DNA from 4 places in the Pelagimonas sp. KU-00592-HH genome. Region 1 is predicted to be linked to each of the others. Evidence: riboswitches for the same ligand, from Rfam matches in the RefSeq annotation. Region 1 holds a riboswitch; each other region holds the start of a gene.
The links. Region 1 has a riboswitch for cobalamin ahead of ABWV42_RS12460 (DUF1636 family protein). Riboswitches for the same ligand answer to the same signal wherever they lie in the genome.
Positions count from the first base shown of each region.

Region 2: linked by a shared signal. The riboswitch ahead of ABWV42_RS10405 (hypothetical protein) and the one ahead of ABWV42_RS12460 (DUF1636 family protein) in region 1 are both predicted to bind cobalamin.
Region 3: linked by a shared signal. The riboswitch ahead of ABWV42_RS09845 (DUF1636 family protein) and the one ahead of ABWV42_RS12460 (DUF1636 family protein) in region 1 are both predicted to bind cobalamin.
Region 4: linked by a shared signal. The riboswitch ahead of bluB (5,6-dimethylbenzimidazole synthase) and the one ahead of ABWV42_RS12460 (DUF1636 family protein) in region 1 are both predicted to bind cobalamin.

Region 1 covers NZ_BAABWM010000003.1:10,689-16,278, forward strand. Annotated here, with positions in the region: gene cobN (cobaltochelatase subunit CobN) at 1-2,931, opposite strand, end outside; gene cobW (cobalamin biosynthesis protein CobW) at 2,938-3,975, opposite strand; gene ABWV42_RS12460 (DUF1636 family protein) at 3,988-4,371, opposite strand; cobalamin riboswitch at 4,455-4,668, opposite strand; gene ABWV42_RS12465 (NnrS family protein) at 4,705-5,590, shown strand, end outside.
Region 2 covers NZ_BAABWM010000002.1:670,095-675,684, forward strand. Annotated here, with positions in the region: gene ABWV42_RS10400 (helix-turn-helix transcriptional regulator) at 2-823, shown strand; cobalamin riboswitch at 866-1,077, shown strand; gene ABWV42_RS10405 (hypothetical protein) at 1,258-1,554, shown strand; gene ABWV42_RS10410 (ATP-binding cassette domain-containing protein) at 1,551-2,243, shown strand; gene ABWV42_RS10415 (DUF1294 domain-containing protein) at 2,203-2,505, opposite strand; gene ABWV42_RS10420 (error-prone DNA polymerase) at 2,664-5,576, opposite strand.
Region 3 covers NZ_BAABWM010000002.1:564,511-570,100, reverse strand. Annotated here, with positions in the region: gene ABWV42_RS09860 (FecCD family ABC transporter permease) at 1-5, opposite strand, end outside; gene ABWV42_RS09855 (ABC transporter substrate-binding protein) at 7-957, opposite strand; gene ABWV42_RS09850 (ABC transporter ATP-binding protein) at 970-1,755, opposite strand; gene ABWV42_RS09845 (DUF1636 family protein) at 1,752-2,108, opposite strand; cobalamin riboswitch at 2,211-2,412, opposite strand; gene ABWV42_RS09840 (serine hydrolase domain-containing protein) at 2,557-3,882, shown strand; gene ABWV42_RS09835 (winged helix-turn-helix transcriptional regulator) at 3,879-4,424, opposite strand; gene ABWV42_RS09830 (VOC family protein) at 4,464-4,841, shown strand; gene ABWV42_RS09825 (hypothetical protein) at 4,932-5,168, shown strand; gene ABWV42_RS09820 (TlpA family protein disulfide reductase) at 5,214-5,590, opposite strand, start outside.
Region 4 covers NZ_BAABWM010000001.1:1,367,365-1,372,954, forward strand. Annotated here, with positions in the region: gene ABWV42_RS06675 (Phenylacetic acid catabolic protein) at 1-468, shown strand, start outside; gene ABWV42_RS06680 (MarR family winged helix-turn-helix transcriptional regulator) at 503-1,003, opposite strand; gene ABWV42_RS06685 (PACE efflux transporter) at 1,082-1,555, shown strand; gene bluB (5,6-dimethylbenzimidazole synthase) at 1,557-2,330, opposite strand; cobalamin riboswitch at 2,373-2,566, opposite strand; gene ABWV42_RS06695 (Lrp/AsnC family transcriptional regulator) at 2,695-3,153, opposite strand; gene ABWV42_RS06700 (Glu/Leu/Phe/Val family dehydrogenase) at 3,301-4,350, shown strand; gene ABWV42_RS06705 (TetR/AcrR family transcriptional regulator) at 4,413-5,009, opposite strand; gene paaK (phenylacetate--CoA ligase PaaK) at 5,013-5,590, opposite strand, start outside.

The DNA of each region.
Region 1 (5,590 bases):
CGGATTGGTGTTATCCAGGTGATAGAGGGCTGCCGTCTTGCCACCCGCCACCTTCTGGGCCGCTGCGAACCCCGCTTCGTGGGTGGCATAGTCGCTGGCCAGCAGGACATCGGTTTCCGGCATGTCCTGAAGGTGCACAAAGCTGTCCGCATTGGCGACCCGCTCGGTGATACCTTCGCGGTCACGGGTGATGGTCTCGCCGTCGAGGGCAAAGGCCGAGGCGTTGAGCCATGCTTCGCCCGCCTGTTTGCGGCCGTCGTCCGAATAATTGTCGACGCTGTTGCCCATACCCAGACCATAGCTGCCCGGTGCAGGCCCATAGACGCGCGGTCCGGCTTGCCGCTCGACAAACGGGTTCCAGTCGGGTGCTTCGTCGCGTGCCGCCAGCGCCTTTACGGCCTGGCTGAACAGCGCCGAAAGGGTGGGGAAGACATCGCGGAACAGGCCGGAGACCCGAAGCGTCACGTCAAGGCGAGGCCGGTCCAGCATGGCAATGGGCAGGATTTCAACGCCAGAGACGCGTTCGCTGCCTTCATCCCAGACCGGCTTGGCCCCAAGCAGATGCAGCGCCATGGCAAATTCTTCACCTGCCGTCCGCATCGTGGCCGACCCCCAAAGATCGACAATCAGGTTTTTGGGATAATCCCCTTCTTCCTGAAGGTGGCGCCGCACCAGTTCCTCGGCAAGCTTGACGCCCTGGGCATAGGCAGCGCGCGTCGGAACAGATCGCGGATCGGTGGTGAACAGGTTGCGCCCGGTTGGCAGCACGTCAGTGCGCCCACGGTACGGCGACCCCGAAGGACCTGCCGCAATACGTTTGCCATCAAGAGCATCGAGAAGGGCGCTGCGTTCCGCCTCGGCCGAAGGGGCCACATCAAAGCCGCCCGCTTGGTCCGGCACGCGTCCGAAGATGTGCAGCCCGTCGCCAAACTGGCTTTCCTTGATGTCACAGACAAAGGTGTCGATGCGGGTGATGGTCTCTGCCAGCGACGTAACCTCGTCCAAGCCCAGCTCGGATTGCAGGCCCAACGCGTTGGCTTCGTCGCGGATGTTTTCCTGCAACCGGTCACGGCGACGCGGATCAAGCCCGTCCGCGTTCGAGAATTCGTCCAGCAGGTTTTCAAGCCGGGCAAACCGTTGTGGCGTCGCGCTGGCCTTCAAGGGCGGTGGAACGTGGCCAAGGGTCAAAGCGCCGACGCGCCGCTTGGCCTGCGCCGCTTCACCGGGGTCGTTCACGATAAAGGGATAGATGACCGGCAGGTTGCCAATCAACGCTTCGGGCCAGCAATCGTCTGAAAGGGCAACGGATTTTCCGGGCAACCACTCAAGGGTGCCATGCGCCCCAACATGGATCAGCCCATGTGCCTGATGCACCTGCCGCAGCCACAGGTAAAACGCCACATAGGCATGGCGCGGAGTGCGGGACAGGTCGTGATACTCGTCATCCCGCTCTTCGGGAATGCCGCGTTCCGGCTGCAGCGCGACCAGGGCCGATCCGCGTCGGGTGGCGGCAAAGTGAAAGGCACCGTCCTTGACGGCTGTGTCGTTGGCCGCGTTGCCCCAGGTGTCGTGCAAGTCCGCCTGCAAATCCTGCGGCAGCGATTTCAAGGCCGCCAGATAGTCTTCTACAGGCCAGGAAATGCTCTCATCCGCAAGGGCATCGGACAGGGGCGCACCTTCGGCAATGTCATAGCCTGCCGTCCGCAGGTCAGCCAGCATCGCCTCGACCGAGGCCAGCGGGTCAAGACCCACAGCATGGGCCATGTTCCAGTCGCGTCCGGGGTATGTCGACAAGACAAAAACCGTCCGCTTTGCAGCATTCTCGGTTTTGCTCAGGTTGATCCACCCCACCACCCGGTCGGCGATAGCGCGGATGCGATCCGCGTTCGGCTGGTGGGCAAGGCGCGTGAACTGCAGGTCGTCGTCACGAACACCCGGTTCCTTGAACGATGCCACGCCGGCAAACAATCTGCCGTCCACCTCGGGCAGGACGACGTGCATGGCAAGGTCCGCAGGCGACAACCCGCGCTCGGCCTCTGCCCATGCCTTCTGGTTCGATGTCGCCAGCGCGACCTGAAACACCGGCGCACCGGTCACATCCAGCGGCGACACCCCGTCTTTGCCTTTGCCAGAGAAGGAGGTAGCATTCACGATGGCCACCGGCTCGAGCGCGACGAGATGATCTGCTATTTCGCGCCGCGCAACAGGCGCCTTGAGCGACGGGGCGAAAAGCCCGATCACGTCAAACCCACGCGCGCGGAATTCTTTGAACATGGCCTCGATCGGGGCCGTGTCGGCCGCACTCAGGTAAGCGCGGTAAAACGTCAGGGCGATCAGCGGCTTGGAGGTGTCACGCACCTCTTCCGCGTCGCAGACACCCGTTTCCGGCGTCCAAGCCCCGACGTCGGGCAGAACCTTTTTTCCGATCACCGGGCTGGCATAGAGACCGGCGGCCAGGGCAAGCTGCGCCAGAGCCGCCTGCGCCGCAATCGCGCCGCCCGTATCACAGAGATGGGTCAGGCGGTGCAGCGTCGATGTTGGTAGGGTCGAAACTTCGTCCAGCCGCGGGTCAGGCCGGCCATCCGCCGGAAGAACCGCCAGCGCGATGCCCTTCTGGCGGCACAGGGTTTCGATCTGCTGAATGCCGTATGACCAGTAGGAAATTCCACCAATCAGGCGGATCAGGATCGCCTTGGCGCCCTCGAGCGTCTGTTCCACGTAGGTGTCGACAGACAGCGGGTGTTTCAGTGCCGAGATATTGGCAAGCCGAAGCGTGGGCAGGCTGTCCCTCCCACGTTGCCACCCTGCCGCGAAAGCGCCGAGATCGGAATCCGAGAAAGACAACACCACCATATCTGCGGGCGACTGCCCCAGATCGGTTGGTGTTTCGGTCTCGTCGAGCCCATGGCTTTCGCGGAAAATGACGTGCATTTGACGTTAGTCCACCAGCGCGGCGCGGATGGCTTCCACGTTTACGTCATCATGTTCCGCAATCACGACCATCCGGCCACGACGGCCTTCTTCCGGCTTCCAGGGACGATCGAACTGGTGACGAACACGCGCACCTACGGCCTGAACCAGAAGGCGCATCGGTTTGCCTTCGACGGCAGCATAGCCTTTGACGCGCAGGATGTTCTGTTCCTTGGCCATTTTCTCGATCCGTGCCGCAAGGGCTGCCGGATCGGTCTGTTCGGGAACGTCGATGACAACGCTTTCGAAATCATCATGTTCGTGATCGTGGTGGCCATCGTGGTGGCTCGGACGGCTGTCCATATCGTCTTCCGCTGCGGCCTCGAGGCCAAGAATGACGCGCGGATCAACCACACCTTCGGCCACTTCCACCACCGGCAGGGCGCGCGGGGCCTCGGCCAGAACGATTTCCTTTGCCTTGGCAACGCCTTCCGGCCCTGCAAGATCAGGCTTGGTCAGCAACACGATATCGGCACAGGAGACCTGATCCTCGAAGACCTCCGAAAGCGGGGTTTCGTGGTCAAGGCTATCATCGGCCTCGCGCTGGGCGTCCACCGCCGCCACGTTCGACGCAAAGCGGCCATCAGCCACCGCTTCGGCGTCGGCCAGGGCAATCACGCCATCAACGGTGATTTTCGAACGGATATCCGGCCAGTCAAACGCCTTCAAAAGCGGCTTTGGCAGGGCAAGGCCCGAGGTTTCGATCACGATATGCTCGGGGCGCGGCTCGAGTGCCATCAGGGCTTCGATGGTGGGAATGAAATCATCGGCAACGGTGCAGCAGATACAACCGTTGGCCAGCTCCAAAATGTTCTCTTCCGGGCAATCCGGAATGGCGCAGGATTTCAGGATTTCTCCGTCAACGCCGACGTCGCCAAATTCGTTCACGACCACGGCAAGGCGCTTGCCCTGCGGGTTCTGCATCAAGTTGCGGATCAGGGTCGTCTTACCCGATCCCAGAAAGCCGGTGATGATGGTGACGGGAAGTTTTTCGAGGTTGGACATGTTGGTCGGGTCTCACTCTGGAAGAACAAGCGGCGGGATGCGCGCGATGCAGTTTTTGCGGAAATGGGTGGAGCGTTCGCGCCACGGCACAAGGCCATCGGTGGTCGCCGCGTATTTCGTGATACCTTCATGAACGAGATCGACATCATCGGCACCTGTGAAGTTGCCGTAGACATAGGTCCAGCGGTCGCTGCCGCCGCGCACCACGACGGAACAGCCGTGGTCGCAGTTGGACAGGCATTCAACGGCCTTTACCGTCACGTGTTCGGGCCAGTCCTTGCCCTGTAAGGCGCTCTCCAAAAGCGCGCCCGGGCGAGGGCCTTCCTGATCGGTCGGCTGTCCTGCACGGCATGTGGTGCAGACCAGAAGCTCGACCGGGGCGGGGGCTTCGGTCATGGCGTCCATCCCAATTCGGGGACAGGGCAGTGTGCGGGATCCTCTGGCAGCGCCAGCCCGACACCAGAAACACCCCGTCCGGTTACAAGTCTCGTCCGCTGGCAGGTCTCCCGGCTTACGGATTTCAGGGCTTTCCCTGTTGGTCATCCTGCCTTCCCGGACTGTCTCCAGTGGCAACGGGCAACCTCTCCGATCACGGTCGCGGGGGCGGCTGCGCTTTGGGCCTTGCGGCAAGAACCCGTATCGCATTCCCTTTTCACCTGTCGTAGGACAGGCACCAGCGCGCCCAAGTGAAGGAGCGCACAGGGGTTTGTCAAGCAGGAGAGTGGATACTTGACCCGTGCAGAGCCCACATCCGACCGCCATTGGCCCAAAAGCGGCTTCTGGGCCGCTGCGGCGCGCCCGATGTTCGCGCTGGTCGCGATCTGGGCGGTGCTGGCGGTTGCCATATGGCAATGGCTGCCCACGCTCTGGTCGAATCTGCCCGCGCCGGTGATGTGGCATTTGCATGAGATGACCTTTGGTTTTGCGGGCGCTGCCGTGGCCGGATACCTGCTGACCGCCGTCAGCAGCTGGACAGGCCGCGCGCCGGTGAATGGCCGGCCCTTGATCGTGGTGGCCTGCCTCTGGGTCTCGGTGCGCATCGGGCTGGTCGTAGGCGATGCGGTCTCCTACTGGCTTGTCATGGTTCCGGCGGCTGCATTCTTCTGGTCCATTGCGCTCCTCCTGTGGTTGGAGGCGCGTGCAGCGGGCAGGGGGCACCAACCTGTCTTCGTGGCCTTCTGCCTGCTGGCGGGTATTGGCTCCGCTACCTGGATTGCGGCCATGTCCACAGGCGGCCCCGCACCGGTCTGGTCGGTGTCTCCCGTTCTTGGCTTCGCGTTTCTCCTGGTGTTCGTAGGGGGCAGGATGGTGCCCGCCTTTCTTGTTCATTCCGCGAAATGGACCGCGTGCCCCGTCGTCGTCCCGCCAGACTGGCCTCGCATAGCCGTCCTCGGATTGATCGTCACCGCCGCCGGTCTGTTCCTTTCTGAAAGCCAGCTCTCTGCCGCCCTCGCTCTGATCACCGCCGGGGCCTGCCTTGCGCTCTTCGTCGCCCGCTGGCCGCTGTTTCCGGCCAGAACCGATCTGCTTCTGGCCATGCTGGTCCTGTCCTTCCTTTGGCTCCCCCTAGGACTCCTTCTCTGGGGGGCTGCTCTCTTCGACCTGTTCTTCACCT
Region 2 (5,590 bases), on a different contig from region 1:
CGTGGGTTTTCTGCCAGTTTGCCCTACATTCTCGGGAAATAAGGAGATTCCCCTGTCCACCCTGTCGCCGTTTCATGAACGGGCCGAGCGCCTGATCCAATGCAAGAGCATCGAATCGCTCTGGGAATGTCACGTCGAAAACATGGCGGGTTTCGGGTTTGACAGGCTCCTCTACGTGGCGACCACCTTGTCACAACCCGGCAACTGGGGCGACCCTGCCGACCGGCTGGTTCTCACCAACTATCCCGCCCCGGTGATCGACACCTTCATCGGCCAAGGCCTGCACCGCACCACCGCCAAGATCCCGAGCCCGGCCGAAGGGCCCGGTGCCTACAGCTGGCGCAAGAGCCGCATCGCCAACGATGCCCCGCCAACCCGCGCCGAACGCGCCCATATGGCCCTGTGCAACAAGTGGAAGATCACGGCGGGATATACCATCTGGTTCAGCGACCTGCGTCAGCGCCGCAAGGGGGTCATGGGCCTCTGTGCCAAGGTCGGGCTGTCACAGGCCGACGTGGATCGCACCTGGCTGGAACACGGCCACGAAATCCACGCGCTTTGCAACATCCTGCACCTCAAGGCGCTGTCCTTGCCCAGCCCCGATCACCGCAATCTGCTGACATCCCGCCAGCGCGAGGTGCTGAACGGCATCGCCGACGGTCTTTCGACCCAGGACCTGGCCAGCAAGATGGGCCTCAGCAGAGCCACCGTCGAAAAGCACCTGCGCCTCGCCCGTCAGGCCCTCAATGCCGAAACCACGGCCAATGCCATCCACAAGGCCTCCGAACTCCATCAGCTCTTCCTGCTGCGCGAAGCGGTCTGACGCTGCGCCTGCACACTGCGCTTTACAAGTCCCCCGCTCCTCCCCTACACATGACGTGATGGTTCCCGGATCGACTCTCATATCGTGACGGGAAAAGGGAACACGGTGCGGCCCGCAAGGGCCAAGTCCGAGACTGCCCCCGCAACTGTAAGCGGCGAGCCATCCTGAGATACGCCACTGGCCACATGGCCGGGAAGGTTCAGGAGACGCGACGACCCGCAAGTCAGGAGACCTGCCATCATGAACCGTAACCTACTACCGGGCGGGGTGCCCCGGAGGGAGACAGAGCATGACAGCGCAGCGCGCAACACAATCTGGCCCTTTCCAGCCCCCGCACAAGCGCGGAGGGCGTCATGAACCGGCCATTTCCCCATAAAATCACCTTTTGCTCGATGTGTCCCCACACGGGCCAAACCTGCCGTCCCGGCTTTGAAATGGCGCGCAAACTGTGCCAGTCGATCAGCGCCAGCGGCGACCTGATCGCCGACGATTTCGAAATGTCGGGCCACGTCGAGATGGTCGGCTGCTCGCGCCCCTGCGTCGGCGTCTTTCACGCTACCAAGTCGGCCTGTCACATGTTCGGCGATGTCGAACAGGACGCCGATGTCGACGCGCTCCTGTGTGACGCCCGCACCGCGGCCCGCGGTCACGGCGACTGGCCGCAGGATGGCACAGGGCCGATCCCCGCCGCCGTCGTTGCCTTCGACACACAGGCCCGGGCGCTGTCATGACCCCGGCCCGGCTCGAGACACGAAATCTCGGCTGGGTGCCTGCCAACGGAACGACGCCTGTGCTGCGCGAGATCACGATCTCGGTCGCGGCCCGGTCGGTTGTTGGCATCACATCCGGCTGTGCCTTCGAACAGGCCGCGCTGATGCACCTTCTGGGCGGCATGATGCCCCCAAGTTGCGGTCAACTTCTCATCGACGGAGATCCCACCTCTACCATGCCGCCCCGGCGGCTGGCGCGAAAACTGGCCTTCGTCGCGATGGACGACTGGCACAACGATCCGCGCTGCGTCATCGACATCCTGCGCGACAGGCGTGCCCTGCACCGGCTTGGGTTTCACACCCCCAACCCGCGCGACGGCGAAGTCGTCTCAGGGGTCATGGATCGCCTGAACCTGCGCCGCCTTGCCTTCTCGACACTGGACGGCCTGTCCCCGGCAATCGCCTTGCGGGTGATGCTCGCCCGCGCGATGGTGCAGGAACCGGACCTGATCGTTCTGAGCGAGACACCATCCGGCCTCGACGATTTCGCCCTCTTTGCGCTGTTCGATCACCTGCGCCAGTCCGGCCAGACCGTGATCGCGGGTTTTGAAGATGGCGACCTCGCGCTTGGCCTCTGTGACAGGGTTCTGGATCTCGACCGGGGCCGCCTTACGTCGGCAGGGCCCCGCCGAGCGCACCGGCAAGGATAAGCACCAGCGCCACACCATGCACGATCAGGATCGCCTTGAGGGTCCGGGCAAAGGGCTGCTTGCGGGTCTTGTGCCGAAACAGGGTCTGCCCCAGCCGCGCCGCGGGGCTTCCGCCCAGCATGGCAATCAACAAAAGGGTCGGCTCCGGCACCCGCCACCAGCCGGCCCGCGCGCACAGCTTGTCCCAGCCAAAGGCGATGAAGCTCATCACGTTGATAAGCCCCAGCCACCACAGGAACAGAATCACTGCGTTGTCCGCCACCGGTTTTGTCCTTCGCGCCTTTTGTTACCTTCAGATGTAATCGCCGTGCGCCGCCGATACCATCCCGCTTTTGCCGATTTGCCGCACTGCAATACCGACGTAATACCGACACGATACCGCCGGAAAACCGAAGCCCCCGTTTTGCCCCCTCGAGCCAGTTAACCCTTGCCCCCCATTTCCGGCGTCAGCAGGTGCCGCAACAGGGCAACGGGGTGGCTGCGCAGGGTCAGGCGCATCGCCACATAGTCCTCCACCACCTGCTCTCCCTCGCTCATGTCCGGTAACATCGCCTGCGGCTCCTGAATGCCCTCGCCGTCCATATCCTGCGCAAAAAGCGGCAAGGGGTCGATCGACCGGATCGCCTTGGCCTCCCACAGGGCCTCGCGCCGGTTCAGCCCGAGATCAAGAAAGGCATCCGCCTCGGCCAGCCGCATCAGCACCGGTGGCGTGATCCCCGCCCGCCGCCAGACATCCTCGACCGAGAGGTATCCATTGCCCCGCGCCGCCGCGATCCAGACCGCGTCATCTTCGCGTAACCCCTTGATTTGTCTAAACCCAAGCCGCAGCGCCAGCCCGCCACGCCCGTCCGGCTCCATCACGTTGTCCCAATAGCTTTCGTTCACCGAAACCGGCCGCACCTCAACCCCGTGCTCGCGGGCATCCCGCACGATCTGGGCCGGGGCATAGAACCCCATCGGCTGGGAATTCAGCAGGGCACAGGCAAACAGCCCCGGATAGTGGCACTTGATCCACGCGCTGGCATAGACCAGCAGCGCAAAGGATGCCGCGTGGCTTTCCGGAAACCCGTATGACCCGAACCCCTCGATCTGGCTGAAGCAACGGGCGGCAAACTCCTCGTCATATCCGTTCTGCCGCATCCCCCGCATAAAACGATCATGAAATTCGCTCACGTTCCCATGTTTCTTGAACGTCGCCAGCGACCGCCGCAACCGATCCGCCTCCTCCGGCGTGAACCCCGCCCCGATCATCGCGATCTGCATCGCCTGTTCCTGAAACAGCGGAACCCCCAGTGTCTTGCCCAGAACCGCCCCCAGTTCATCCGAGGGAAACGACACCGGCTCCTCGCCATTTCGCCGCCGGATATAGGGGTGAACCATGTCCCCCTGGATCGGTCCCGGCCGGATAATCGCGACCTCGATCACCAGATCATAAAAGTTGCGCGGCCGCATCCGTGGCAGGAAATTCATCTGTGCGCGGCTCTCGACCTGAAACACCCCGATACTGTCCGCCCTGCACAGCATGTCATACACCTTGGGGTCTTCCTGCGGCAGCGTAGCAAGGCTAAACCTCTGTCCATAATGGGTTTTCATCAGATCAAAGGCCTTGCGGATACAGGTCAGCATGCCAAGGCTCAGAACATCCACCTTGAGAATGCCAAGGCTGTCGATGTCGTCCTTGTCCCAACAGATCACCGTGCGATCTTCCATCGTGGCATTCTCGATGGGCACCAACTCGTCCAGCCGCCCCTCGGTGATGATAAAGCCGCCCACGTGTTGCGACAGGTGGCGGGGAAAGCCGATGATCTCATGCACCAGCGCCATCGTCTGACGCAGGTGGCGGTCGCTCGGGTCCAACCCGATTTCGCGCATCCGTTCGTCCTGCACAGCGTCGACCGAAAAGAACCCCCAAAGCTGCGAAGACAGCGCCGTGATGGTGTCTTCGCTCAGCCCCATCGCCCGCCCCACCTCGCGAATCGCCCGTTTGCCCCGGTAATGGATCACCGTCGCACACAGCCCCGCCCGATGCCGGCCATAGCGTTCATAGATATGCTGGATCACCTCTTCGCGGCGTTCATGTTCGAAATCCACGTCAATATCAGGCGGCTCGTCCCGCGCTTCGCTGACAAAGCGTTCAAACACCATCGTGCCGATTTCCGGACTGACGCTTGTCACGCCAAGGCAAAAGCAAACCACTGAATTTGCAGCACTTCCCCGCCCCTGACACAGGATGTCCCGGCTGCGGGCGAAATCCACGATATCGCGCACGGTCAGGAAATAGGGCTCGTAATTCAGACGCCCGATCAGGTCGAGTTCATGCTCCAGCATATCCCGCACCCGCTCGGGTGCCCCGTCCGGATACCGCCACCGCAACCCCTCGTAAGACAGCCGCCGCAACCGCTCCGCCGCGGTCTCGCTCCCCCGCACCTCGCTTGGATATTCATACCGCAGACTGTCCAGCGAGAACTGCAATCCCTCCACCAGTTCCGCCCCCCGCGCCAGCGCCTCTGGATAGTCGCGAAACAGGATTTCCATCTCGCGCGCATCCCGCAGCCGGCTCTCGGCATTGGCCAGTGCCGCCCGCCCAAGCGCATTGACCCGCCGCCCGGTGCGGATCGCCGTCACCACATCGGCCAACTTGCGCCGCCGCCCGTGGTGCATCATCGGTGCGGCGCTGGCCACAATCGGCAGGCCCAGCCCCTTGGCCTGCGCCGCAACCCATTGAAAACGCACCTTATCCCGCCCGTCATAGTGGGGCGACAGCAGCATCTGCAAACGGCCCTCGAACCGCTTGCGCAGACGCGGCATGAGATCGCCCCAGCCCGCCACGCCCTTGGCCCGACGGTCCTCCTGCGCCACCGGATGCAGGATCAATTGCAGCCCTTCGGAGTGGTCCATCAGGTCCTGCAAATGCACCAGGCACTGCCCCTTCTCTGCCCTGAGCCGCCCCTTCGACAATATCCGGCAGAGGTTGGCCCACCCCTGTCGATCCGCCGCCAGAACCGTCACCGGCGGCCCGTCAGAAAACACCAGCCGCGCCGCCGGCAACAGGCGCGGTACTGCGTAGATCGCCGCCGATGGCCCTGCCACCACCCCCTCCGGCGCAGGCGGGCCAATCAGCCCATGCTCGGCATCAAACCTCTCGCGTTCGCGCACCTTGCGCGCAATCTCCCGCGCTTCCGTATGCGCCCGCACGATGCCCGCCACCGTGTTGTCATCGGCAATCGCAATCGCCCCCAGCCCGCCCAAGGCGGCACGGCGCATGTACTCCTCCGGGTGCGACGCTCCGGTGAGAAAGGTGAAATTCGAAGTGATACAGAACTCGGCGATCATGACGATCTACAAGT
Region 3 (5,590 bases), on a different contig from region 1:
CCCATATCAGTTCAGGCCCGGGTGCAAGGCCTTGGCCATTTTCGAGATCGCGGCGATGTTTGCCGGCCCCGGGGTCAGTTCTTCGTAGCGCAGACCGATCCAGCGGGCGTTCTTGACGGCGTCGGTTTGCGACATCACCGGATGTTCCTGAAGGAACTTGAAGGTGTCTTCGGCGCCGTTGCCTGTCTGGTAGTCGAGCAGAACGAGGAATTCCGGATTGGCGGCGGCAACGGTTTCCCACGAAGTGCGGCCCCAGCTGGTGTCCATGCCGTGGGTGATGTTCTCGCCACCGGCGGCGGCGATCATCGCGTCGGGGATGGCGAATTTGCCGGCGGTGAAGGGGGCATCGGCCGGACCATCCAGCAGGAAGACGCGCGGTTTGGCGAGGTCGGCGGTTTTCGCTTCGATCGCGGCCAACTCGTCTTGCCAGCCGGTGACCAGCGCGGCGGCCTTGTCTTCGACCTGCATCACCTTGCCGAGGCGCAGGACGTCGTTGAACAGGAGGTCCATGCTGGCCTGGGGGCGGTTCTTGTCGAGGTGGACGCAGCTTTCGGTCAGGATCATGGTCTTGATGCCGAAGGGGGCGAGGGTGTCGGGGGTGACGTCGCCGCCGGGTTTCATGCCGTAGTACCAGCCCGCGAAGAACAGGTCGGGTTGGGCGGCCAGGAGGTTTTCGACGGTGGGATACTTCGGCGCGAGTTCCGGAATGTCACCGCGCAGGGTGTCGAATTCCGGGCTGGTCTTGTACCAGCCGGTGATGCCGGTGAGGCCGACGATCTTGTCCTGAAGATCAAGCGCGAAGGCCATGTCGGTCATGTTCATGTCATGCACGACAAGGCGTTCCGGTGCCGTCTCGAAAGTCAGCGGTTCGCCGCAGTTGTCGACGGTGACACTGCCGGCGGTCGCGCTGGTGGCCAGTGCGGCGATCATTGCGGCGGGCCAGAGTTTGTGGATCATGGGGATTTCCTTTTAGGTTTTGGTGTTCGTTTTGCGGATGTCGAGGGCCGGAATGGTGCGGCCTTGATGCGGGAGTTGCAGGTAATCGACGCCGAAGGTTGCGAGGACGTTTTCCGGTGTCAGCACGTCCCCTGTGGGGCCGAAGGCGGCGAGGCGGGTCGACTTCATCAACGCGACATGGGTGGCGAACTCGGGGATCAGCACGAGGTCGTGCAGGATCATCACCACGGTGATGCCGAGATCGGCCACGAGGGACAGCATCCGGCCCTTGGCATCGGGGTCGAGGTGGTTGGTGGGTTCATCCAGAAACAGCAGCGACGGGTTCTGGGCCAGCGCGCGGGCGATATGTGCGCGTTGCCGTTCGCCGCCCGACAGCCGCCCCATTTTCTGCGAGGCGAGGCCCCTGAGGCGGGTCAGGTCGAGAATGCGGTCAAGATCCTGGGCGTTGTCGTCCTGCGAGGCATCCGCGCGGATCGGGATCTGGCCCAGTGCCACGTAGTCGCGCAAGGCGAGGCGGCCGTCGGGGGCTTCTTGCTGGCTGACCACGGCGATGGTGCGGGCGCGTTCCATTGCCGATAGCTGTTTCAGGTTCTGCCCCTTGATCCAGATGTCGCCGTCGGAGGCGGGCTCGAGACCGCAGAGGAGTTTGAGCAGCGTGGTTTTGCCGGCACCGTTGGGGCCGGCGATGGCAAGGATCGCCCCTTCGTCGACGTCAAAAGAGACGTCGTGCAGCAGGGTGTTGCCGTTCGGGGTGCGGAAGCTGACGTTCTGGACAGAGAGAAAGGCCGTGTCTGTCATGAGGTGCCCCCCGACGGAAGGGCGGGCATGCGTGACAGGGTTTTCCTGAACAGGGCGCGTGGCCGGTTGGTGGCATTGGTCCAGCCGTCCGGCGTGTCGCGGTATTGGCGCGCGAACGCTGCCAAAGCGTCGAAATCTTCGCGGGTTTCAATCTCGCCGAACAGGTATTGCGCCTTGTCGGGGGCTTGAAACCCGACGGTCTGGCCGTGGTCACAGCCTGCCATGAAGGAGACCAGCCGAATGGCAAACCCGTCGGGCAGGGTGCCGGACAGACGGTCGGACAGTGCTTGTGCGTGGGCCTGGCTTTTGCAGGTGTCGCAGATCAGAAGAAAGTGGTCAGGATGATCGCTCATGTCCCGCTCCGCCTGTCGCCATGCGGGGAGGGAAGGTGCCAGTCATGTCAAAACGCAAGGAACGCGTCATCTTAGCCTCCTTCCAGGACACCCCGTCCCGGGTTGGTTGAACAGATGATGGCAGGTCTCCTGACTTGCGGGTCATGGCGCGGCCACCCTTCCCAGCCTGTCGGCCAGTGGATCGTGGCGTTGCTCACCGCTTACAGTTGCGGGGGCAGTTGCGGATTTGGCCGTGGTTGGCCGCACCGCATTCCCTTTTCATCCCCTTGGCGTACCTTGGGGAACCATCGTCGCAAACTGGTGCCTGAGAATGCGGATTGCGTCAATGAGAATTGTCGCAGGGCTTGCACGTTCGTTTGTGGCGCGCGCGGTGGACGACAGGGGGGGATGCTCTAAATTTTGGGAAGAGAGGGCGTGATTTGGCCCTGCCATCGGGAGAAATTTCCAAATGACACTTTTCAAGAACACGGTTTTCGCTGGTGCGGCCCTTGGTGTGGGGCTGACTGTTGGCATGGCGCGGGCCGAGACGCTGGATGCGCGGCAATCGGATCCGCAGGTGATGGGGTGGATGCAGGGGTTTCCACCGCCTGCGGACAAGATGATCACGCAGCCTGATTCGAACTATTTCAGTTTTCCCAAGCTGCGCTGGTCGGTGTGCCATCTGCGCGAGTTCCTTCCCACGGAAGAGATCAGCCGCGGGATCGGGGCGCCGGTGTCGCTTGATTACCCGTCGCCTGCAGCTTTTGCCGAGATGCGGGCCGAGATCGACGCGCTGAACTTTGTGCCGATGAACAGTGATGCCGAGATGACCTGGGACGAGTCGCTGTATGCCAATTACACCGACGGGATGCTGATCCTGCACAAGGGGCAGGTGGTCTACGAGCGGTATTTCGGCTGTCTGGAGGAAGACGGCAAACACGCGATCATGTCGATGACCAAGTCTATCACGGGCCTTCTGGGGGAAATTCTCGTGGCCGAGGGGGTTCTGGACGAGACCCTGCTGGTGCGTGATGTCATTCCCGAGATCGAAGGGAGCGCCTTTGCCAGCGCCACGGTGCGCGAGGTGATGGATATGACGACGGGGGTGAAAAACTCGGAGGATTATTCGGACCCGGAGGCCGATATCTGGCTTTATTCCCGCGCGGCCAGCCCGCTGCCGAAACCCGAAGGCTACGAGGGGCCGGACGGGTATTGGGAATACCTGCAACAGGTGCAGCCCGAGGGGGCGCATGGGGATGCGTTTAATTACAAGACGATCAATTCGGATATGCTTGGCTGGATCATCAGCCGCGTCACGGGGCAGTCGGTGACCGAGCTTGCATCCGAGCGTCTGTGGCGGCGCATGGGGGCCGAGCAGGACGCTTATCAGACGGTGGATGGCAAGGGGGTGCCCTTTGCGGGTGGCGGTGTGACGGCGGGGCTGCGGGATCTGGGCCGGTTGGGGATGCTGATGCTGAACCAGGGCGAGATCAATGGCACGCGGCTGTTCCCTGCCGAGGTGGTGCGCAGGATTGCTGCCGGGGGTGATCCGGGCAAGTTCGCGGGCTTTCCGACCCTTGAGGGCGGCAGTTACACAAGCCAGTGGTGGGTGTTCCACAACCCGCATGGGGCCTTTGCGGCGCGGGGGGTGCATGGCCAGACGATCTATGTCGATCCCACGGCCGAGATGGTACTGGTGCGGTTGGCTTCTTACCCCAAGGCGCAGAACGGGTTCATCGATCCGACATCGCTGCCGGCCTATCAGGCGGTGGCCGAATACCTGATGGCCCGCTAGGGCGACAGGGTGATGCGGGGGGCCGCGATGCGGCTGAGGGCGAGGCCGGTGTTGATCGGGCTGTAGAGCGGTCTCGGTGGGCGCGACGCGGTGCTGACGTCGCGCAGGACCCATTCGTGATCTTCCATGATCCTGAGCGATTGCGACAGGGCGCGGTCGGTGATGCGGCCGAGGTGCCTGCCGATGTCGTTGAAGTGGCGGGGGGCTTGCAGGGTGCTGAGGATCGGAAGAACCCATGTGCGGCGCAGGAGGGGGAGACCGGCAGGGGTGGTCGCCTGATGCACCGCGTGGGCCAGGGCGGCGGCCTCAATTCCTTGAGCTGTCAGGCGGAACTCGGGGCGCAGCGGGTGGCCGTGGCCGGGGTTGCGCTCGATGAGGTCGATGTCGATCAGGTGTTGCAGGCTTTGGGCAAAGGCGGTGCGGCCTGCCCCCGTGGCCGCAAGCAGAGGCGCCTGTCTGGCCTGTGTCCCCTCGTGGAGTTTGGCAAGGATGGGCAGGGTCCAGGCGCGGGAGGTGATGTTGACAAGGGCTGCAATGTCCATAAAATATAGTTAATACATTTTCAGACAGAGGAAAAGACGATGTCGCTGATTTCTTTGCAAGACACGATTACCATCGCCATGTCGGTGAAGGACCGCCATGCCAGCGCCAAGTGGTATGCCGACATGCTGGGGTTCGAGACGCTGTATCACGCGGATGAGGCGGGCTGGTCGGAGATTGCCACCCGCACGGCGGGGGTGACCATCGGCTTTGGTGAACAGATTGAACCTGCCCCGGGCAACTGTGTGCCGGTTTTCGGAATCGCCGACATCGACGCGGCGCGCAGCACGCTGGAAGGTGCGGGTGTGGGGTTTGACGGGCCGACCGAGGTGATTGAAGGCATGGTCAAGACAGCCACCTTCTATGACCCGGACGGCAACGCGCTGATGCTGGCGCAGGACCTGACCGACCAGTCGTGACGCCATCGTGACTTTCGGGGGCGGTCGGGTGAAGATGGCCCGTGATTTTCGAAATCATTTCATGTGATTTCAAAGTTTTGCCAAATTCTTGTGAAACCTAAGGTTGTGGTCGAGTGCCACGGTTCTACGGATGAGTTTGGTGTGATGCGGGTATTGTTCGGGGTTTTGTTGGCCGGTTTTCTGCTGGGCCTGTTCGCCGTTGGCTGGAGCGCTTTGAAGGTGCTGGAAAGGCGGATGGACGTGTCGGTTGAGGCTGGGGAGCAGGCCGAGCTGGCACGGGAGGATCGCAGGGGGCCTGTGAACCGGTTGCCGCAGGCGACGAACTGAGGCGGTTGCTGCGCCCCCAATAGAGGCGGCGCAGGGGGGGGTAGATTACTTGGAGGTTTCGATCACGCGGGCGAGGATGGCCTTGGCGTTGTCGCTGTTCCATTCGGCATCACCGATGAGGCGGCCTATTTCCTGACCGTCGCGGTTGAGCAGGACCGTCACTGGCAGGCCGTGGACAGCCATTTCACGGGCCAGGTTGGCCTTGGGGTCGCGGTGCATGGGTAGGTTGTCGACGTTGATGCTGTCGAAGAATTTCTTGATGGCGGGCAGGGGGCCGCGGCCGGTGGAGAGGGTCACGACCTCGAAGTCATCGCCGCCCAGTTCGCTTTGCAGTTCCGACAGCATCGGCATTTCGTGGCGGCAGGGGGCGCACCATGTGGCCCAGAAGTTCAAGAGCACGATTTTGCCCTGATAATCGGCAA
Region 4 (5,590 bases), on a different contig from region 1:
CCGTGGACGGCCCGTCTCGACCGCGACGCCGACATCGGCACCTCGCGCAGCGAACAGGACATGCGCCTGGCCGTGTTCAACTATCCGCTGGATGGCTGGGCCGATGCGGTTGTCATGAACCTTCTGATGGGCCGCGCCGTGGCCGTGCAGATGGCCGAGTTCTCGATGGTGTCCTACCAGCCCCTCGCCGAGGCCTTCCGCGCCATCGCGCCGATCGAAGCCCGCCACGCCGAACTGGCCGAAGAGGGCGTCACCAAGCTCCTGGAAACCGCCGACAAGGCCGCGCTTCAGGCTTCTGTCGATTACTGGTGGCCCCGCGTCGCCGCCTCCTTTGGCTCGGCAAGCTCGGAGAAAGCGGAGACCCTCAAGGCCATGGGCCTGCGCAAGACAGCCAACGCCGATCTCAAGGCCCGCTGGGAAGCCGAAACCAGGGCAATCCTGGACAACCTCGGCCTCACCGCAGGCTGACAGATCAACGCCCCCGCTGTGCCGGGGGCGTTTTTCAATCCTCTTCCAGCTTGCCAACCGTGCGCAACAGCACCTTGCCCAGTTGCGCAATCTGCTGCTCGGACAAAGACGTGCCCAGCAACCGGCGGTCATCCTCGGCCACCGCGCGCATGGCCTCTTCCGCCCTTACCTCGCCCGCCCGTGTCAGACACACGAAACGGCTGCGTTGGTCATCCGGGTTGTCCTCGCGCCGCACGCAACCTTCGGCCTCAAGCTGCTTGAGAACCTTGGTCATCCCGCCCGACGTGACCAGAACCGCGCGGTAAAGCTCGGTCGGCGTCATCCGCCGTGGCTCGGGCTGGGCGCGCAATGTCACCAGCGCCTCGAAGGCCGATTGCGACAGGCCGAACTCGGCCAGCACCCGGCTTGAACTCTCGATCACCAGATCATTCAGACGAAACACCGACAGCATCACGGCGGTCTCCGGCGTATCCATCTCGGGCCAGTTCTCGCGGATCTGCCCAAGGATTTCGGAAATTGTCAGCTTGTCGGCCATGCCACCCCATCATGTATCTTGCCAGAAAGATACATTATCTCTATATGGAATGAAATACCTTTCCGGAAAGATACATCCATGCGCACCGTCAAAGATCGCATCCGTCACACCCTCCTGTTCGAAGGCATTGCCCTTGCGCTGGTCTCGGTCTTCGGTGCCTGGATCACCGGCCATTCGATGCAGGCCATCGGCGGCCTGTCGATCATGTTCAGCCTCTATGCCATGGCGTGGAACTTTGTCTTCAACCTGCTGTTCGACCTCTGGGACCGCCGCTACCGCAACATGGCCCCGCGCGGCCCGCTCCTGCGCGCCGCCCATGCCTGCCTGTTCGAAATCGGCGTTCTCATCCCCGGCCTGTTCCTCACCGTCTGGTGGCTCAAGATCACCTTTGTCGAAGCCTTCATCCTCGACCTCGGCTTCTCAGCGTTCTTCCTGGTCTATGCCTATGTCTACAACTGGGCTTACGACGTGATCTTCCCGGTCCGGACCGTGCAGACCGTGCGCTGCGGCACGCCGATGATGGCCCAGAAAGAAGGCCAGCCCGAACACTGACCTACCCCGGCACGAACCGCCCGTCATAGCCACTGTCTTCCAGCCGTGTCTGATCTTCGCCCAACTGGCGGATCAGGCGGCGGGCATAGTCGTCATCCGCGCCGGCGCCAAAGCCGTCAAAGTTCACCAACTCGCCCACCGGCAACCGCTTGCGCCATCCGGTCTTCTGCAACTCCGGCTTCTCGTGAAAATGCGAGACATAGCCAAGGCAGATATAGGCCACAGGTGTCACGTTCTCCGGCAGGCCAAGTACCTCGGCCAGTTCCTCGTGCCGCAGGATACTGACCCACCCGAAACCCACCCCTTCCGAGCGCGCCGCAAGCCACATGTTCTGAACCGCACAGACACTGCTATAAAGGTCCATCTCCGGCTGGTGCGTCCGGCCAAGAACAACCGGCCCCGCGCGATCCTTGTCACAGGTCACGCAGATATTGACCGGAGACTCCATGATCCCCTCGAGCTTGAGGTTGCGATAGGTGTCCTTGCGCGCGCCCTCGAACATCTCGGCCGCCTCGTCATGCGCCTTGCGGAACAACCCATGCACCTTGGCCTTCACCTCCTGCCCCCGCACGAGAACAAAGTTCCACGGCTGCATGAAACCAACCGACGGCGCGTAATGCGACGCCAGCAGGATGCGGCTCAGAACGTCTTCGGGAATCTCGCGATCCAGAAACTGCCCGCGTACATCGCGCCGCGTGAAGATGGTTTTATAAAGCGCCTCGCGCTCGGTCCGGTCGAAACCGTGGGCCTCATCGGCCATGGCCTGTGTTTCCATATCATTCCCCTTGATGGAAACCACCGCCCCGCCGTCCACGCGGTTTGGTACGCTTTTCAGGCCGGTCTTCTGACTTCGGTTCGTCCCGCCCGTGCCCCTTCCCGGAATGCTCCAGTGGGCTTTGCACGATCGGTCCCCGTTACAGCGTTGGGCACGTGGCGGACTTGCACCGCCTTCCCGATTCTCCCCCTCACCAACCTTGTCGGCTCAGGGGCACCTGAAAATATGTGAGTGTCGGCAGGATTCCCGCCGGTGCAGGACTCTAGAATCCCGCCGGTTCCCGCGCAAGACTCATTTGCGGCCCATCCGGATTTCGCACCTCCGCGATACCGTCGGAATACCGACGTAATACCGACACCGGTTTTTAGCCCAATCCCGGCATCACCTCGCGCCGCACCATCGTGCGCAGGGCAAAGTTGGACCGCAGGTTTCGAATGCCCGGAACCTGCATCAACCGGTTCTCAAGAAACCAGTCAAACGCCGCCAGATCGGCCACCACGATCCGCAACAGGATGTCGCGCGATCCGGTCATCAGATGGCACTCCATCACCTCGTCGAAATCCTTGATCGCCTGCTCGAACGCGTCGATGCCGCCGCGTGCCTGCTGTTCAAGCTCAACCGACACGAACACCGTCACGGGCAGCCCGATCTTGGCCGCATCCACCTTGGCGGCATAGCCGGTGATCACCCCGTCTGCCTGTAGCTTTTCCAACCGCCTTGCACAGGGTGTCGGCGACAGGCCAACACTTTCGGCAAGGTCGGCAATCTTCATCCGACCGTCCCGCTGAAGCGCCTTTATGATTCTACGATCAATCGCATCCATGCCGATTTCCCCTAACACTCCCCCAATTATTAGACGAAACCTCTAACATTTCCAAGCTACACACCTGAATTTAGAGAAAACCACTCCCCTCTTCATGTCATTTTGGAGGTCACTTAACAGGAGGAGACACCCCTTATGACCACCCCGATGTCCATCACCCAGGTATTCGCACCAGGCCACGAAACCGTGCTGCGCGTCGAAGATTTTGCCAGCGGGCTGATCGGATTCATTGCCGTGCATTCCACCACCCTCGGCCCGGCCGCCGGTGGGCTTCGGATGCGCCCCTACGAGACCGAAGCGGACGCCATCGAGGACGTACTGCGCCTGTCGCGCGGCATGACCTACAAGAACGCCGCCGCCGGCCTGCCACTCGGGGGCGGCAAGGCTGTCATCATGGGCGATCCCAAACTCCTGAAAACCCCTGCCCTGCTGCACGCCTTCGCCCGCGCTATTAACACGCTTGAAGGCCGCTACTGGACCGCCGAAGACATGGGCATGACCCCGGCAGACATGGCCACCCTCGCCGAGGTCACCCAATACGTCGCCGGCCTCCCCAACGGAGAATTCGCCAGCGGCGATCCCTCTCCGATCACCGCGCGCGGCATCTTCCAGTCGATCCAGACCACGGCCCGCCACTGCTTTGGCGACGCGGACCTCACGGGCAAAACCGTTGCTGTTCAGGGCCTTGGCCATGTTGGCGCGCATCTCTGCGACATGCTGCACAACGCGGGTGCCAAACTGATCGTGGCCGACATCGATGAGGCTCGTGTTGCCAAGGCCGTCGCAACCTACAATGCCACCGCCGCCGATCCGGTGGGCATCCTCGGGGCCGAAGCAGACATTCTCGCGCCCTGCGCCATCGGCGCGATCCTGAACGAAGCCACCATCGCAAACCTCAAGGTTGCCGCGGTCTGTGGCGGTGCCAACAACCAACTGGCAACCGAAGACGACGGCGCGCGCCTTCATACGCGCGGTATCCTCTACGCGCCCGATTTCGTGGCCAATGCAGGTGGCATCATCAACGTCGCCACCGAGATCCTCTCGATCCAGGATCGCGCGGCATTTGTAGATGAAAAGCTCGCCACGCTCGACGAGACCCTGACCCAGATCCTGACCCGCGCGAAACAGCGCGACCGCAGCCCCAATGCCGTCGCCACCGAGATCGTCGACGAAAAACTGGCCCCAAAAGCGGCCTGAAACAGGAAAGCGCCGGACAGATATCTCTGCCCGGCGCTTTCGCATCTCAATTTACCCCAATATTACAGCCCCTTGAGGCCTCCGAGGGTCAGCTTGCAGACCAACTCGGCATAGTCTTCCCGCGCCTTGCTGCCAGCACCTGTATTCCACATGTAATACCAGTTCAGCATCCCGAAGACCGACATCGTCGTCGCCCGCAGCTTCTCGGCATCGCCTTCGAAAACCTCGGGCGCATTGGCCTGCACGATATCACGTACGAAAACCACCATGTCCCGCTGATACCCACGCAGCAGTTTCTGCTGATCCTCCGGCAGCGCCGACATGGAACCGATCTGAACCTGGTGCTCGTGATCCGCCCCCTGATAGGCTTGCAAGGTTTCCGAAACAGCAGCACACAATTGCTCACGCGGCGACATTCCCGAAATCTCGATCCCGCAAATCCGGTCTCGCAACTCACGCAGATAGGTCTCGAGAATGTCGAACAGCAAGGCATCCTTGCTGTCGTAATAGTGGTAGATGTTCGCCTTGGAGATCCCGCACTCACGCGCCAGCATCGCCATTGAGGCGCGATCGAACCCCTCGGTTGCAAATACCTTGGCGGCGTTCGTCAGGATCTGTTCGCGCTTCTGGTCGTGGTCTTTCGCGATCGTACGGGCCAAAACTTACTCCTTGTTCCGGTTGTCGATAACACGAACGGCTTTACCTTGGGAACGTGCCACATCGCCCGGATCACCAACAATCACCTCGGTCGACACGCCAACCATGTCCTTGATGTGCTTGGTCAGCATCCGTGCCGCGGCGGTCTTGGACAGGTTGTCGGTCGCATCCGGGGTCGCCTCGACGAAGACGCGCATCCCGTCCATGCGGCCCGCCTTGTAGAGTTCGATCTGGAAGTGCGGTGCAAGGCCACCGGTCGCCATGACCTGTTCTTCGATCTGGGTCGGGAAGACGTTCACCCCACGCAGGATGATCATGTCATCCGAACGGCCGGTGATCTTCTCCATCCGGCGCATCGAACGGGCCGACCCCGGCAACAGGCGGGTCAGGTCGCGCGTACGATAGCGGATCATCGGCATGCCTTCTTTGGTGAGCGTGGTGAACACAAGCTCACCCTCCTCACCGTCCTCAACCACTTCACCGGTCGCAGGGTTGATGATCTCGGGATAGAAATGGTCTTCCCAGATGTGCAGGCCGTCTTTGGTTTCAACACATTCGTTGGCGACACCGGGGCCAATGATTT